DNA from 2 places in the Cellulosilyticum sp. ST5 genome. Region 2 is predicted to be linked to the other one. Evidence: riboswitches for the same ligand, from Rfam matches in the RefSeq annotation. Region 2 holds a riboswitch; the other holds the start of a gene.

Region 1 (7,878 bases), 2.3 Mb from region 2:
ATCCTAGTATTCATTGTATTTATGCTAAAATTGTGTTATAGAAATCTGATTTAAAATGACATAATGAGATAGAAGGAGTGTATAGTATGAAAGGAACCGTTGTATCGACTTGGATTAAAACCTGCCGTAAACTTTATAATGAACAACATATTGACGAAGCTATGGAGCTCGTTAATTGGAAGAGGGATCGTGTTTTTTCCCCTATTGAAACAGTGGATGATACGCAAATTTTCAAAGTAATTCATGCCATTGCTGAAAAGGAAAAAGTAAACGAAAAAGAACTATGGAAAATTATTGGTCATGAAAATATTAAAACCTTTCATCATGATTTTCCTTCTTTTTTCAAAACCCAAAATTTGTTTTCTTTTTTAAGGGCGCTTTTTGACGTACATATTATTATGACAAAGAAATTTAAAGGTGCTAAACCGCCACTTGTACAAATCAAAGCCATTTCTAATTATGAAGCATTATTAACCTATGAATCTGAACGTTCTATGTTTGATTATTTTTATGGCCTCTTTGAAGGTGCTATGCAGTACTTTAGTGAAAAACCAAAAGTCGAAGAATTAGAACGCTCAAAGAATAGCTTAACGATAAAAATCACCTTTGAAGCACCTATCTATTTTAAAAAACGCTATTTCTTTAATAACATCTTATCTCTAGGTTTTATAAGAAGCTTACCTATTAAAAATGCTATTTTTACAGGTGTCGTATCTTTGGCTATTACTTTTCCTTTATTAGGTTCTAGTTTATGGGGGAAAAGTCTCGTTTTAAGTGGTATAATAGCTGTATTAAGTGGCTTAAGCACTCACTTGCTTTTAAAACCTCAAAAAATATTAGAAGAAGAATTAGAGTTACTCTGCAATAATGAATTTAGTACTTATGGTGAAATTAAAACGAATGATTCTTTTGAAAAACTTTATGGATTAATCAATAACTATAAAGCACTTACTCGTAAAGATTTTACAGGTATTAAAAGCGTGGTAGATGAGATGAGTTCATTTACCTCTGCATTAGGTAATATCTCTGATTCAATGAAAGGAACTTCTAATGATATTTCAGAGGTAGTAGAACAAGTAGCTGATGGTGCTACCGAGCAAGCTAAAAATACAGAACAAGCTGCCTTTGTGTTAAACCAAAATATTCAGGCGCTTAAGGAAATTGTTGAAAGTGAGCATCAGAATAAAAATGAGCTAGAAAATGCATTATCTAAAGTTAATAATAGCTATCAAGGTGTTAAAAATACCAGTGACCATATTTTTAATACTTTAGGAGAATTCGATAAAATTAGAGAAAAGGGCCTCTACCTAGAAACAAAAGTACACGATATGACTGCCATTATTGCTATTGTTTCTCAAATTGCAGAGCAAACAAATCTACTAGCACTTAATGCTTCTATTGAAGCTGCTAGAGCAGGAGAAAATGGTCGTGGTTTCTCTGTAGTAGCTGAATCTATTAGAAAGCTAGCTGAACAGTCTAAAGCAGCTGTTCAAGAGGTTAACGCTAATCTAGCTTTATTTATTTCAGAAATAAAGCTATTTATAGAGGCTATACAAAAAGAATATCTAAAGCTTGAAAATGAAACCAAAAATCTAGAAGGTGTAAAAAATATTAGTTTCGAGGCTAATCAATCTATACAAGCTGTATCAAGTTCCATGATTGAACTTATCCATAGTCTTACTAAGCAAGCTGATAGTATTGGCACAGCTTCTTCCACAGTAGAAGCTTTAGCTGCTATTGCGGAAGAGAACTCTGCTTCTTCAGAAGAAGTAAGTGCTAGTGTTATTAACTATTCTCATGAAATTGGTTCTTTAGTAGATAATATACAGTCCTTTAAAACAATTACAAGTGATTTTCAACATGATCTAGATCAGCACAAGCTTTAGAAGGAATCTTAGGTAAATTCCAGTGGTATTTAGAAGCTAGTAAACGTATAAGGAAGGTAAGTAAACTGCCTATAGTCATGGCAATAACATTATTGATATCATACTTAATAAGTAAATAATAAGAAGTACTTCCTAATAAAGCAGCTAAAAAGTAAATATGCTTTTTTAAGAAAAATGGAATTTCTCCAACTAATACATCTCTAAGCATACCACCACCAACACCTGTTATGATTCCTACAAATAATGTTAAAAAAGCATTTTCGAAAAAACCTCCTTGCATAGCTGTTTGAACACCAATAACAGCAAATATGCCTAGGCCTATAGCATCAGCTAAATTGAGTAGTGAACCGAAGGTTGAACTCAAATGATTTTTAAATTGATAATGATAATATTGCGTTATGTATGCTACGATAAAAGCTATTACAGCAGTTAATGCTGCAACTATAACATAAATAGGATTAACAAATAATAGCGGAGGGTGAGAACCTAGCAAAATATCTCTTATTAACCCTCCTCCTGTAGCAGCCGTTACACCTAAAATAGTAATACCTAATAAATCTAATTGCTTTTCAATACCTCTTAAAGCGCCAGAAAGAGCAAAAGCAATGGTACCTATGATTTCTATTGAAAAAATCAGAGTTTCAATCACAATTTTATAACCTCACATTCTTATTATTAAAGTTTTTCAAACAAAAAAGAGGATAAAAAGCAATTATAAAAAATATAATTGCCTTTTATCCTCTGTCCTTTTACCTGAAAGCTTACCTATTGGTTTTCCTCGTCGGTGGTGTCAATTTTACGCAGACACGCTCTCCAGATTTACGTCCCTTGACTGTATTGTACCTGAGAGTTTCAACATCTACCTGGCTTATAGCTGTTTTGCTTCTTCGGTTATTATGTAGTACATAATATCTCCAGTCAATTTCAACCGTTTAATTGTTATTAATTCTTACTGAGTATATCAAAATTATAGTTGTATGTAAATCCCAAAATTGAACTTTATCCAAAAATAGGAATCAAAAGTGGAGGAGAGGAGTATCTATTTACAAATTACACATAATTATATACAAGCATTTAAAATACTAGTATTATAATGAATTACTATATATAGTAGATACATTCCATTCAGATTACATTGTAAATACTTATTTATATACCTAATATATCCAAATTGAAGATTTTGTTTTACAACCTTAAGAAGTTGTAAATGTTAAATATGTATCATTGGATGAGATGCAAGATATGTATAACAAAAATGAAATAGTTGAATCTGTTTGAAAAAGATTTTCTCATTTTAAGGATAAATTATTATTCTTAAAAAGGAACAGAAAAAAATAGTTATAAAATGCTATTTTATTATAGTATTTTACTATTCGCGAAACACCGGTTTTACGAATAGTAATGCGGATAAAGATTAAACCTACTCTTAAGGCTTATAGTTCTACCGTTAAACAAGCTACTTTATAATTGGATTTGTATACGATTAATATTTAGCATGTTTACTGACCAACATAAAATCCTTTTGGATTACTTAATAGCTTATTCATTCTAAGAGTATTTATTTTATCTATACTTTTTAATTACTTAATTCAATAAATGCCGTAACATCTTTATACGGATATACTTCAAATTTCTCGACTAGTATTGGAGTTTCAGCAAAATCAGTTATCAAGCCATTGATTAAGCAACTTTTATACTTTTAAAATACAAATCAACTGATTCATTTATATACGCCTCTATAATTCTCAGGTAATAATTCTGCTATTTTTTTCATTATATATCTTATGGCAAAATCTTCATATTCCTTTTTATCTTGCTCTTTTGCTCTCTTGGGAAATTCAAATTGTTTTCCAATGTTGATATGAACATCTGCGTAATTAAAGGTTTCTGCACTCATATCTCCTTCTTTATTTATAGGTAACAGTTTTTCTGTCCCATATAATCCAATAGGTACAATAGGAGCTCCTGTCATTCTTGCTATAAGAAGGACTCCTCTCTTTGCTTCTATCAAGCTACCAACTCTACTTCTAGTTCCTTCTGGGAAAATCAATAAACTTTCACCTTGCTTAACAAGGCTCACGATTTTTTTAAGACCATCTTTATCAACAGTATTAGGTTTTATATTTGTCGTCTTTACTACATTAACCCCTATACTTGTAATAGCATTATTTGATAGTTTTATACCTGCTACAAAAGTTGGATCAATCTCTTTTAAAGCCTTATCTAAAACTAATCCATCAGAATTGCTTAAATGATTACATATAAAAATAGTTGGTGTTTTTAATCCTTTTAAGTTTTCACTTCCCTGTATGTTTATACTAGCATATTTTTTCAGGTATTTATTAACCATTTTTTTAGATATGTATGTGACAAATTTATTAGGTAAAATATTTATTATTTTTGCCGTTGTAGCAGATATCATTTGCTTACTCCTCCTAAATGCCTCTATACTTGAAAGTAAATTGATATTTACCAAAATATATCATAATATCAAATCAATATCAATAAAGTTATCTATACTGTATAGATTTAATATAGATAACTCTATTAATATCATGCTTCTATAGATTTAGGCATAGATAACTAGGTTTTACAAATCTAATAAATACCAAGATTTTTAAGCACTTATTTTGTTTGCTTCCAAGCTTCTACATACTGATTAAAAATTGCATTAATAGCATCACCAATTTGTGCATAAGCTTCATCTGGTAAATTAGCCAATGAAACACGGATTGACCAATCAGGACCTTTAAAACCATTACCATTTAATAACACAATGGCATATTCTTGAGCGAGACGAAAAAGAATATCCTCCGGTGCATAATGTATTTCTAAATAATTAACAAACTCTTCATTGTATTTAACTCGAGCCCACACAAGTAAATCAATTTCACTATAATAAGCTGTATTATGAGGTTGCAAATAAAGTGGTAAATCTAAGTGATCATATAAGAGTTTAAGGCGTCTATGGCAAATTTCTTGCGTTTGTTTTTTATAGCAATTTTCTTTGTCAAGTAAGGCAAAGACAGAGAAAATTGCCATTTGTGCTTGCTGTGGTGTGGACAAACCAGCTGTATGATTTAAAGCTACTTGCCTACTATCTGCTACAATACGATCAATAAAAGTAATATCTCTTGGATTATTAGTTAATGCACCATAACGATGATCTAAATCAGAGATGACTTCTGGTGGTAACTCTCTAATAAGCTGATCAAATATATTTTTTTTGCTAATAGCAATAAGACCTAGTCTCCAACCTGTTACCCCAAAATACTTAGAATATGAATACACACCTATTGTTTGTTCTGGAATTTCTGTCATTAGTGATTTAAAGTTATTGGTAAACGTACCATAAACATCATCTGTAATAATCATTAATTTAGGATTTTTTTCTTTGATAATCTGCTTCATATAAATAATTGATTCGTCATTGATAGCCACTGAAGGAGGATTACTTGGATTAACTAAAAAAAGTGCTTTAACAGTTTTATCTGCTATTTTATCTAGTTCTTCTTTTGGATATTGCCAGTTGTGTCTTCCTTCCTCATTAATTTCACTGGCATGAATATTAGTTACTTTAAGTGCATAGCGGCTTAAATGAGGAATTTCTAAATAAGGCGTAAAAATAGGAACCATTAGAGCAATATGATCCCCTTTTTCCAAAAGATGATTAGCCATCATACTATCAAAGATATAGCACATTGCAGCCGTTCCACCTTCTACAGCAAATAGGTCATGTGTTACTTCTTTAGGAATGACTCTTCCCATTTCTTGCATTAAATAATCATATACTACTTTCTCTATACAACGAAGCATACGGTCTGGCATAGGATAATGATCGCCTATAATAGCATCCACTAATTCATAAATCCAACGATTTTTATTAAAACCATGTACCTTAACACCGTATTCAATCACACCAGAAAGTAGATCTAAACCAGGTAAATGCTTATTATTAGCTACAAACTCATCAAAGTGCATATCAATATCTTTTACATAAGGCATTCCTGCTAAATCATTTTTTTCTACATCACGCTTCGTTTCTTCTACTGCAAATAAACCTAGTGTAAAAAAAGCCTGACGCGGTGTAGATGCAGTCCAATTGGGATTTCCTCTTCCAGCATTTAAAAAAGTAGCCACGCCTTTCTTTTCTGTGCTTTTTGCCATAGCAATAAGTTTATTTTTTAGTTCAAAAGGGCTTAAATTTTTATATTCTTTTACAAGTTCTTTTATTTCTTCTGTTCCTTTTAAAATCACTAGTTTATCCTCTCTTCTTCTGTAATAATCCTGATGTCTATGAGAAAAATAATACGACTATTGATCCCCAAATAAGTGCGCCATTCCATGTTTGCCCTACATGATTTTCTGCAATAATAAAGCTACGGTATTCTACAACAGAAGCACCAGAATAAATACCATAGCCTTCAATTACTTTTTGTGATTTTTCATCAATCTTCTTACATTCTTCTGGAAGGTTTATACCTAATAACTTGGGTGCAATTGTTGAAAGAAAAAAAAGCGCTACCAATGGTCCCAAAAATATAAGTAACGGCATAACCAATAGGTACAAAGTCTGACATAAGCTTGATATCTGCTGGTGGCACCTTTAAACTTGCAATAGCCCCTTGCCCTACACCAATAACAGCTGATTGGGTTAAGACGACTACTGTAAGCCCTGCTGCTTGTCCTGCATTATACCCTAAAATCTTTCCTGAAATAATAACAAGAAAAGCGCTAATTCAGGATAATCTCTTAATGCCTGAATAAGCCAATTCATTGTGTCACCATCCTATTTTAACTAATTTAATAAACCTGTACATGATTACCACTCAATAAGCTTTAGTTTTTCCGTATCAGTAAATTTTATTCTTTATTACTCTCTCTGACTTAAATATGCCTTTAAAAGGCGATTGCTTACTTTTTCAATAGCTCTCCTATCTTCAATTGTTTCATAAAAAGCTACTTGCTGATTCATTAAGTACGAATAGATAATTAAGCTTTGATCTATTTTTGTTTTATCTAAGTCGTAGCTCTTCTTAAAGGGTTTGCTTAGATAACTATTGCCCTGTTCAATAAAATTTTTTAATAATTGGTTTCTATCTTGTATGTTCCAATAAAAGCTTTGCAATATAGTTGTTCCTTTAAGTAAGTATAGCTTACATCCTCCCATTGGACATGGTAATACAGCCATTCCTCTGGTTTGTGCTAGACTTAATGCTATGGCTTCCTGTCTATAACCTAAACGTTTTAGGGCATACCAATTCTGTCTATATATAATGGCTTTATTAAAATCTAGCTGCTCACTAGCTTCTTTCATGGCTGTTTCATAAAACACCAATGGTAATTGATTTTCTCCTTCTAAAAAAAGCACCAAGCTTTTTAATGCCTTTTGATGCTCTTCTCTATTAGAATCCTGACAAGGTCCTACACATCTTTTTAGTTTATAAGTTAGACATCCTTCTACCCCTTCCCCTTGCTTACAAGACGGAAGCCCAAAATAATTCCTTAAAGCTTCTACTGCCGTTAACAAATCAGCACTTTGGTCATAGGGACCAAAATAAAGTCCCGTATTGCCCTTTTCATAAACAGCTGTGACAGAACCTAATGATTCTTCAATTCCTACATGAATATAGCGATACTTTTTTTCGTTTTTTAAAAGACGATTATACAACGGTTTATATTGCTTAATAAGTACACATTCTAAAATAAGTGCATCTAACTCTGTATCTGTATACTTACACTCAAAAGTATCTATAGCAGCTACCATTCGTTTAATTCTAGGTTTTACATGCTTTAAGCTTCCAAAATAAGAACTTACACGATTTTTTAAGTGTTTAGATTTCCCAACATAAATGACATAGCCTTCTCGATCTTTCATTAAATAAACACCCGGTGCAAGTGACAAATTTTTTGCTTGTTCCTTTAGTTCTTCAAAAGTCATCTCTTCTCCTATCATTCAAAAACGCTTAAAGTCGTATACCACATACTTCTA
Region 2 (7,878 bases):
AAAGCTATTCTTAAACCACAAGATATTCCTGTTATCTCTGATCAAGAAACCTTTATTAATACACCTATCTCTATTGATAATGAAATTTATTATGGTACTTGTGTTTCAATGGGTAATCCTCATGTAGTAGTTTACTGCGAAGATGTAGACCTATTATCTTTAGAAAGTATTGGACCCAAATTTGAATTTAATCCACTCTTTCCTGAAAGAATAAACACAGAGTTTGTGCAAATAATAGATGATAGCACTGTTAAAATGCGTGTTTGGGAAAGAGGTTCTGGAGAAACTTGGGCTTGTGGAACAGGCGCATGTGCTGTTGCTGTAAGCTGTGTTTTAAATGGCTACTGCAAAATCAATGAAGAAATTACTGTTAAATTACGTGGAGGTGACTTAAAAATCACCTATAAGGAAGATGGTACTGTCTTAATGAAAGGACCTGCTACTAAGGCCTTTGAGGGTACTATAGAATACGAGGAGGCTTAAAATGGCATTTATTAATGATCAATATTTAGAATTACAAGATAGCTACTTATTCTCTACTATTGCAAAAAAGGTAAATGAATACGTAGCAGCTCACCCTGATAAAAAAATTATTCGCATGGGTATAGGCGACGTTACTCGCCCTTTAGTTCCAGCTGTACTTAAAGCAATGCATGATGCAGTTGATGAAATGGGCCAAAAAGAGACTTTTAAAGGATATGGACCTGAACAAGGTTATAGTTTTCTTCATGATGCTGTTCAGTCCTACTATAAAAGTCACGGTGTAGATTTATCATCAGATGAAATATTTATTAGTGATGGTGCTAAAAGTGATGTTGGTAACATTACAGATATTTTTGGAAATGAGAATATTGTTATGATTCCAGATCCTGTATATCCTGTATATGTTGATACAAATATTATGGCTGGAAGAGATATTGTTTATTTAGATTCTAATGCTACAAATAACTTTTGCCCTATGCCACCAACTGATGATGAAATCGCCCCAGATCTTATCTACTTATGTTCACCAAATAACCCAACTGGATCTGTCTATAATAAAGAACAATTAACAGCTTGGGTTAACTATGCTAATGAAAATAGTGCTGTTATCCTGTATGATGCAGCTTATGAATGTTTCATTAATGATCCTTCTCTTCCAAAAAGCATCTATGAAATCGAAGGTGCTAAAGAATGTGCTATTGAATTCTGCAGTTTATCTAAAACAGCTGGTTTTACAGGTACGCGTTGTGGTTATACAATGGTACCTAAATCACTTACTGCTTTTTCCGTTGATGGTGATGCTGTAAGCTTAAATAAGCTTTGGCTTAGAAGGCAAACAACTAAATTCAATGGTGTACCTTATATTATTCAAAAAGGTGCTGCTGCTGTCTTTACTGAAGAGGGTCAAAAACAAATTAAAGAAAACATTGATTACTATATGAAAAATGCACGTACTATTGCTGCTACTATGGAGGAATGTGGCATCACTTATTATGGTGGTGATAATTCTCCATATATTTGGCTCGAGTGTCCAAATAATATGAAGTCATGGGATTTCTTTGATTACCTCTTGAATGAGATTGCTGTAGTTGGAACACCTGGTGCTGGTTTTGGTTCTAATGGTGAAGGTTACTTCCGCTTAACAGCATTTGGTGATGCTGATAATACAGTAGAAGCTATGGAAAGATTTAAAACCCTATATAAAAAATAATTATTGATAACAAAAAAAGTGATATCCTTGCTATTTGCTTAGGATATCACTTTTTTAGATATTTAATCTTTATTATTCTATTTAGTTCGTGAAGAAATCTAAGATATTCCATCCATCTGAAGTCTGTGCTTTATAAAGCTCTGTATATCCACATTTTGTACAACTTATGGTAACAAACTTTTTATTTTGTACATCAAATATTTTTGCAAAGTTACCACCTGTAGCTTGGAACTGATCACTTTCGTACGTACTACATTGACATTTAGGACAGCTATATTCTCTTTTTTCCATTCTATTTCCCCCTCAGCATCTAGCTAGCTTTATATAAGTACTCTATTTATACTATACCTTATTCTAGATTTAAATGCTTACTTACTATATAATTAATTCCCATAAATAATGCTACATCTAATACCATTATTCCACTCATAACAACCATTAAAGTTGTCGTACTAGACATAGTTTCAAATGGTATGAAATTCCCAATTAGCCCGGTTATTAATTGTAATACACTATTAAGAATAAAAAATGCTATAAAAGAAATGATTCCTCTGTACCTTGAAAATATTGGCAATTGCCCTGTCGCTAATGCTAAATAAATCATCAATATGCCTTCTATATAAGAAAGTATCCCTATTACCGGAATAGCAACTAATACTAATGCTACTTGCCCATTAAACTCTGTTTGTATTCCTTTCATTAGCTCATTCCATAACTCAGGCCATGCATTTATAAATTCTCTAAATACTTGATAGTCACCCATTAATATAACAAATGTCATTCCTCCTACAATTCCACTTAAAATTCCCCAAATAACAGTTGTTATAAGCTTAGAAAAAATTAATTGATTAGGCCCTACAGGTAAAGTAAACATTAAGTACCCTTCATCACCTAATAAATTTCTATTAAATCTTTGTATTGTCACCATAAGTGTTAATACACCAAGAGCCACAAACAAGCCTACTAGTATTGCAGTCGTTAACCCAAATCCTAAATTTATATTTCCCATTCTAAATAGACGATTCCCTAAAGCTACTAGTATTAATGCACCATAAATAGGTAAAAATGTTCTCGAAGTAGCTTTAAATTCATACTTTAATAATTTTCCTAGCATACAAATACCTCCCTAAAGAGGGCATCAATTGACTTACCTTTTTCCTCTCTAATCTCATCTACATTACCTTTTAGTACTACTTCGCCTTTTGATAAGAATATAACCTCATCACAAATATTTTCTATCTCTTGAATTAAATGAGTCGCGATTAAAATAGAACTTGTATCAGAGTAGTTTTTAATAATTGTTTTAATAATATAATCTCTAGCAGCTGGGTCAACGCCACCAATAGGTTCATCCAAAATATAAAGCTCTGCTTTCCTTGACATGACTAAAATAAGTTGTACTTTTTCTTTAGTTCCTTTAGACATTGTTTTTAACTTAGCTTTTAAATCAATATTTAACTTATCAAACATATCTAGTGCTCGATTCATATCAAAGTCACTATAAAAATCACTAAAGAAGTTTAATAAATCTTCTACTGTCATCCAGTTGTTAAGATAAGTTCTCTCTGGTAAATATGCCACTACTTTTTTAGTTTCAATCCCTGGTTTATATCCATTTATAGTTACCATTCCTGATGTAGGCTCTAGTAATCCATTAATTAACTTGATCATTGTACTTTTACCGCTACCATTTGGCCCAAGTAACCCCACTATTTTACCAGGTGGTATGGTAATATCTACGCTCTTAAGTGCTTCTTTATGAGCATATTGTTTACTCACTTTTTCTAACTTTAAAAGCTCACTCATTTAACTGCCTCCTCTAATTCTTTTTATGCCAAAACCCTTACTTATGAATTTTATATATATTCTATCTTTTTCTCTTCTTGCTCTTTTAAGTCTTCTTCAATCAATTTTAAAAGTTCTTCCTTGGTATAGCCTAGTTGTAATAGTGCTACTGTTACTTCTTTAATTTTAGTGGTTGCATATTGGTTTCTCATGGTTTTTATTAATTCCATATCCTCTGTCACAAAACGCCCACTTGTCCTTTGACTATACACTAATTGATCTCTTTCTAATTCTGCTAATGCTCTTTGCATGGTATTAGGATTAACTCCCGCTTCCTCTGCTAGGTCCCTTACAGAATCAAGTTTACTACCTGCTGCTAGCCGCCCTGATATAACTCTTAGTTTTAATTCTTCTACTAATTGTATATAAATAGGTTTGCTATTATCAAAGTCCCATGGCATTGTGTTACCTCCTTACTGTATTAATTACTTAATACAATAATATGACTCCCTTTTTAAATTGTCAACACTTTTTTATTTTATTTTGAACTTATATTAATATCGTTATAATGTGCTTCTAATAGTTCTCCTCTAATATAAATAAAATCATATGTCCTCCAATTTCATATAAATATAAGATTAACTCAATATTTAAATCCAAAAATAAAATCAAGGGATTATGAATTTTATCATAATCCCTTGATTTTATTTTTAACTCTTTATGCTACTTTGCTTTGCGATTCTTTTATCTCCTGTTTTTTCAAATGTTCCATATAAAGTCTTGTCTCAGTTACTACTACCCCAGAGAGACCTATTAAACCAATAAGATTTGGAAATGCCATAAGTCCATTTACAATATCAGCTAAAGCCCAGATTTCTTGTAATTTTAAGAAACCACTAATAGCCAGCATGCCAATGAATACCCAACGATAGATATTAATTCCTTTTACACCAGCTAAATATTCTAAACAACGTTCCCCGTAATAGCACCATCCTAGTATAGTTGTAAATGCAAACAAGGTTAAACAAATCGTAATAAGTATTGATCCTGTTTTAGGAAATACTTGTAAAAAGGCTGCTTGTGTTACTGCTGCTCCTTCTATACCTTCTTGACACCATGTCCCAGTAACAAGAATAGTAAGACCTGTTAATGTACAAATAATAATTGTATCAATAAATGTTCCTGTCATAGAAATAAGCCCTTGTTCAGCAGGCCACTCTGTTTTTGCTGCTGCCGCTGCAATAGGCGCACTACCAAGACCTGATTCATTCGAAAACACACCTCTAGCAATCCCTTTTTGTATAGCTTTAGCCATGGTTGCTCCTAAGAAACCTCCTACGGCTGCTCTTCCTGAAAAAGCTCCAGTAAATACTTCTCCTAATGCTGGTAAAATACTTTGATAGTTCACACCTAAAATAATACCTGATAAGAAAATATATACAATAGCCATCACTGGTACAACTTTTTCTGATACTTTTGAGATACTTTTAATGCCACCAAAAACAATAATAGCTACAAGTATGGCTACTACCATACTAATAACAGGAAAACCATTTGTTGCAATCCATTCTCTTGTTCCTGATAAAATATGTAATTGGTCTAACATGCTTACTATTATATTTCCTACGTAAACATCAATACCAGCTACCATATTAATACTTGTAGAAATCGAGTTCACTTGTGAAAATGTACCTATTCCCAATAAAGCTACTAAAATACCACTTACTGCAAAGAAAATCGCTAATGGTTTAAATTTCCTCCCAAGTCCCTTTTCTATGTAATACATCGGTCCACCTGAAATCTGACCATTTGCATCTACTGTTCTATACTTAATAGCAAGTACACCTTCCGCATATTTAGTTGCCATTCCAAAAAAGGCTGCTATCCACATCCAAAATAATGCTCCTGGGCCACCTGTACCAATAGCTGTAGCAACCCCTACAATATTTCCAGTTCCTACAGTTGCAGCTAAAGCTGTACATAGAGCTGCAAAGCTATTAATATCTCCGCTCCCTTTATTTTCTGCTTTAAAGATAAGTTTAGCGGCCTTTGGTAATTTTAATACTTGAATTAGTTTTAATCTAACAGTTAATAAAATGCCTGTTCCTACTAATAGAACCAATAATGGTGGTCCCCATACAAAATCGTTAATTGTGTTTAACACCTTTAATAAATCCATAAAAAAATACTCCCTTCTTTTAATTAACCTTAAAATAAGAGGAGTTCCTTAAGTTTATAGACTTGCTTTCCATATTAATCCCATACTTTTCAATAACTGAAATACTATAAGTAAAGATTACTACTCTAATCAACTTATAGCATTATTGTTTCCATAAATAAACTGATTATTTATTCTAAAAAAATATGTCTTTATCCCTAATTAATAATTAATTATGATTAATATAGCCTGCTCTGTCCTTTTGCCTGAGAGATTAAGCAAAATTGCTTTTGCCCCTTCGGCGCTCATAACTTGAGTCTCTCCAGAGTACTGTCAGCTATGCAGTCACCACTTATAATATTTATAAGTACCTGAGAGTGTTACTCCTTCGGTGGGCTTTACGGCCACTCTTCTGTATAGCTTCATCCAGTATTTATATTACATAAAGTGATGATAGCTTATTATTGTTTAGTTGTCAATATTTTTAGTTTAATGTCTTTTTTAGACATAAAAAGTAGGCCACTGTCATAATAACTAGGTCTTACATTCTAATTTAAAATTAGGATATCTCTTCTATAATAATGGGTCTACTTCATAATAAATTTTTCTATTTATTGGTTTATTGGTATAGTATATGGAATATCATATCTTTTTAACATCTCTTCCATACTATATAATTCCTTCAATGATAATCTCTTTATAAATCCTTCTTTACCGTAATGATAGATACTATATAATGGTGCTGTACTATTAATATGATCTTGAAAGGATATTTCAAACCACTTTAATCTTCCACATGGTAATAAGCGTCTATTTAATACTAGTTCCCTTACCTGATCAGTAACTTCTCCTATATACCATTCTTGAGAGCCCTCTTCAGATGCTTTTATTTTTCTACACTTAAGATAGTATAATAACTCTCTAATAATCTGCTTTTCATGGTTCCAGCATCCAATACAGATATACTTACTTTGTTCTAATCCTATTTCTAGTATTCTCTGTACAACATCCTGGTCTATATATACCTCTCCACTTTTCTTCTTTCCATGTATATAAAGTAGAGTATCTTTTAAGGTATTTTCTTCTACTTCTTCTTTTATTATATCTCTTTGCTCTTTACTATTTATTTGATTTAAATGAATTTTTTCTGCATATAGACTATGAAAACTGATATTAGGCTCCTCTTGACTAAAATCTAATATAACAAAATTTCCTCTATTTTCACTACTTGTCATAGCCCCCGGATCAATAACATTTCCTTTTAAAAAAATCTTATTTTGATAAGTCATTTCTGGTCTATGACTTCCACCCATTAAAATATAGTTATAATCCTCATCTTTTAATTTTCCCATAATATGATGGGCTGACTTTTGAAGAATTTCTGCCCATCCATTTATATGACACATTAACAGTTTCTTATTATTAATATTTATCATTTTTATACTAGGTGATAATTCTATTTTTTTTAATCTATCTTTACCCAGTTTTTTTCTTATCCATTCTCCTTGAGCAATTCCTTCTGATTTTTTTACACTATGAAATAGACTATCTTCGTCATAGCCTTTAATGTTTATAAATCTTTTATCTACCCAAATCCGATCAAATACTTCACATGGATTTGGCCCATTACTGATATAATCCCCCAAATTTAAAATAAGCTCTACATCTTGCTTATTTATATAACTTATAAATGCATCTAGCATCGATAAGCTAGCATGAAGGTCTGAGATAACTGCTACTTTTTTTGCTTTCATACAAAAATAGACCTCCCCAAATCTCTTTAACTGACTCTTCTATTATTTATTTCGTCAATAATACAAATTAATTAATATTGTCCTTGTATAATAAGTTTTTTTTCTGATATTTCTTATATCTGATTCTATTTTCACACTAATTATGCTATGATACACTTATATATTTATATTCTTTTGTATAATCCAAGGAGGCTTTTATGAAATCTGAAATTAAAGGTAGAAACTTGCTTCTTACTATTGGCTGTATCGCTATTTTATTTGATTTGCTATCTACTGTTTTTTCTATCTATACATTCCTTAAAGAACCGAGTCTTATCAGCTACACTATTAGTCAGGGTATTTTTAGATTATTAATCGAGATTGCTTTAGTCATATTCTGCTATAAAGGTCATGCTTGGGCAAAATGGATATTATGTGTTATTCTTGCCTTTTCAAGTATTATACTACTCTTACAATATACTAGTTCAGGTAGTTTCATCCTTCTTATT

The links. A riboswitch is a leader RNA that binds a small molecule or an ion and turns the genes downstream of it on or off. The one in region 2 is predicted to bind glycine.
Region 1: another riboswitch for glycine. It lies ahead of QTL86_RS06160 (trimeric intracellular cation channel family protein); the one in region 2 lies ahead of QTL86_RS18460 (alanine/glycine:cation symporter family protein).

Annotation. Positions count from the first base shown of each region.
Region 1 covers NZ_CP132338.1:1,253,322-1,261,199, reverse strand. Annotated here, with positions in the region: gene QTL86_RS06165 (heme NO-binding domain-containing protein) at 87-1,886, shown strand; gene QTL86_RS06160 (trimeric intracellular cation channel family protein) at 1,843-2,535, opposite strand; glycine riboswitch at 2,618-2,713, opposite strand; gene QTL86_RS06155 (lysophospholipid acyltransferase family protein) at 3,607-4,308, opposite strand; gene aspD (aspartate 4-decarboxylase) at 4,512-6,143, opposite strand; gene QTL86_RS06145 (hypothetical protein) at 6,181-6,441, opposite strand; gene QTL86_RS06140 (hypothetical protein) at 6,344-6,592, opposite strand; gene QTL86_RS06135 (GIY-YIG nuclease family protein) at 6,760-7,827, opposite strand; gene QTL86_RS06130 (amidohydrolase family protein) at 7,853-7,878, opposite strand, start outside.
Region 2 covers NZ_CP132338.1:3,816,013-3,823,890, reverse strand. Annotated here, with positions in the region: gene dapF (diaminopimelate epimerase) at 1-483, shown strand, start outside; gene QTL86_RS18485 (LL-diaminopimelate aminotransferase) at 485-1,693, shown strand; gene QTL86_RS18480 (zinc ribbon domain-containing protein) at 1,775-1,984, opposite strand; gene QTL86_RS18475 (hypothetical protein) at 2,043-2,807, opposite strand; gene QTL86_RS18470 (ABC transporter ATP-binding protein) at 2,801-3,499, opposite strand; gene QTL86_RS18465 (GntR family transcriptional regulator) at 3,550-3,939, opposite strand; gene QTL86_RS18460 (alanine/glycine:cation symporter family protein) at 4,197-5,657, opposite strand; glycine riboswitch at 5,881-5,972, opposite strand; gene QTL86_RS18455 (metallophosphoesterase family protein) at 6,248-7,390, opposite strand; gene QTL86_RS18450 (hypothetical protein) at 7,588-7,878, shown strand, end outside.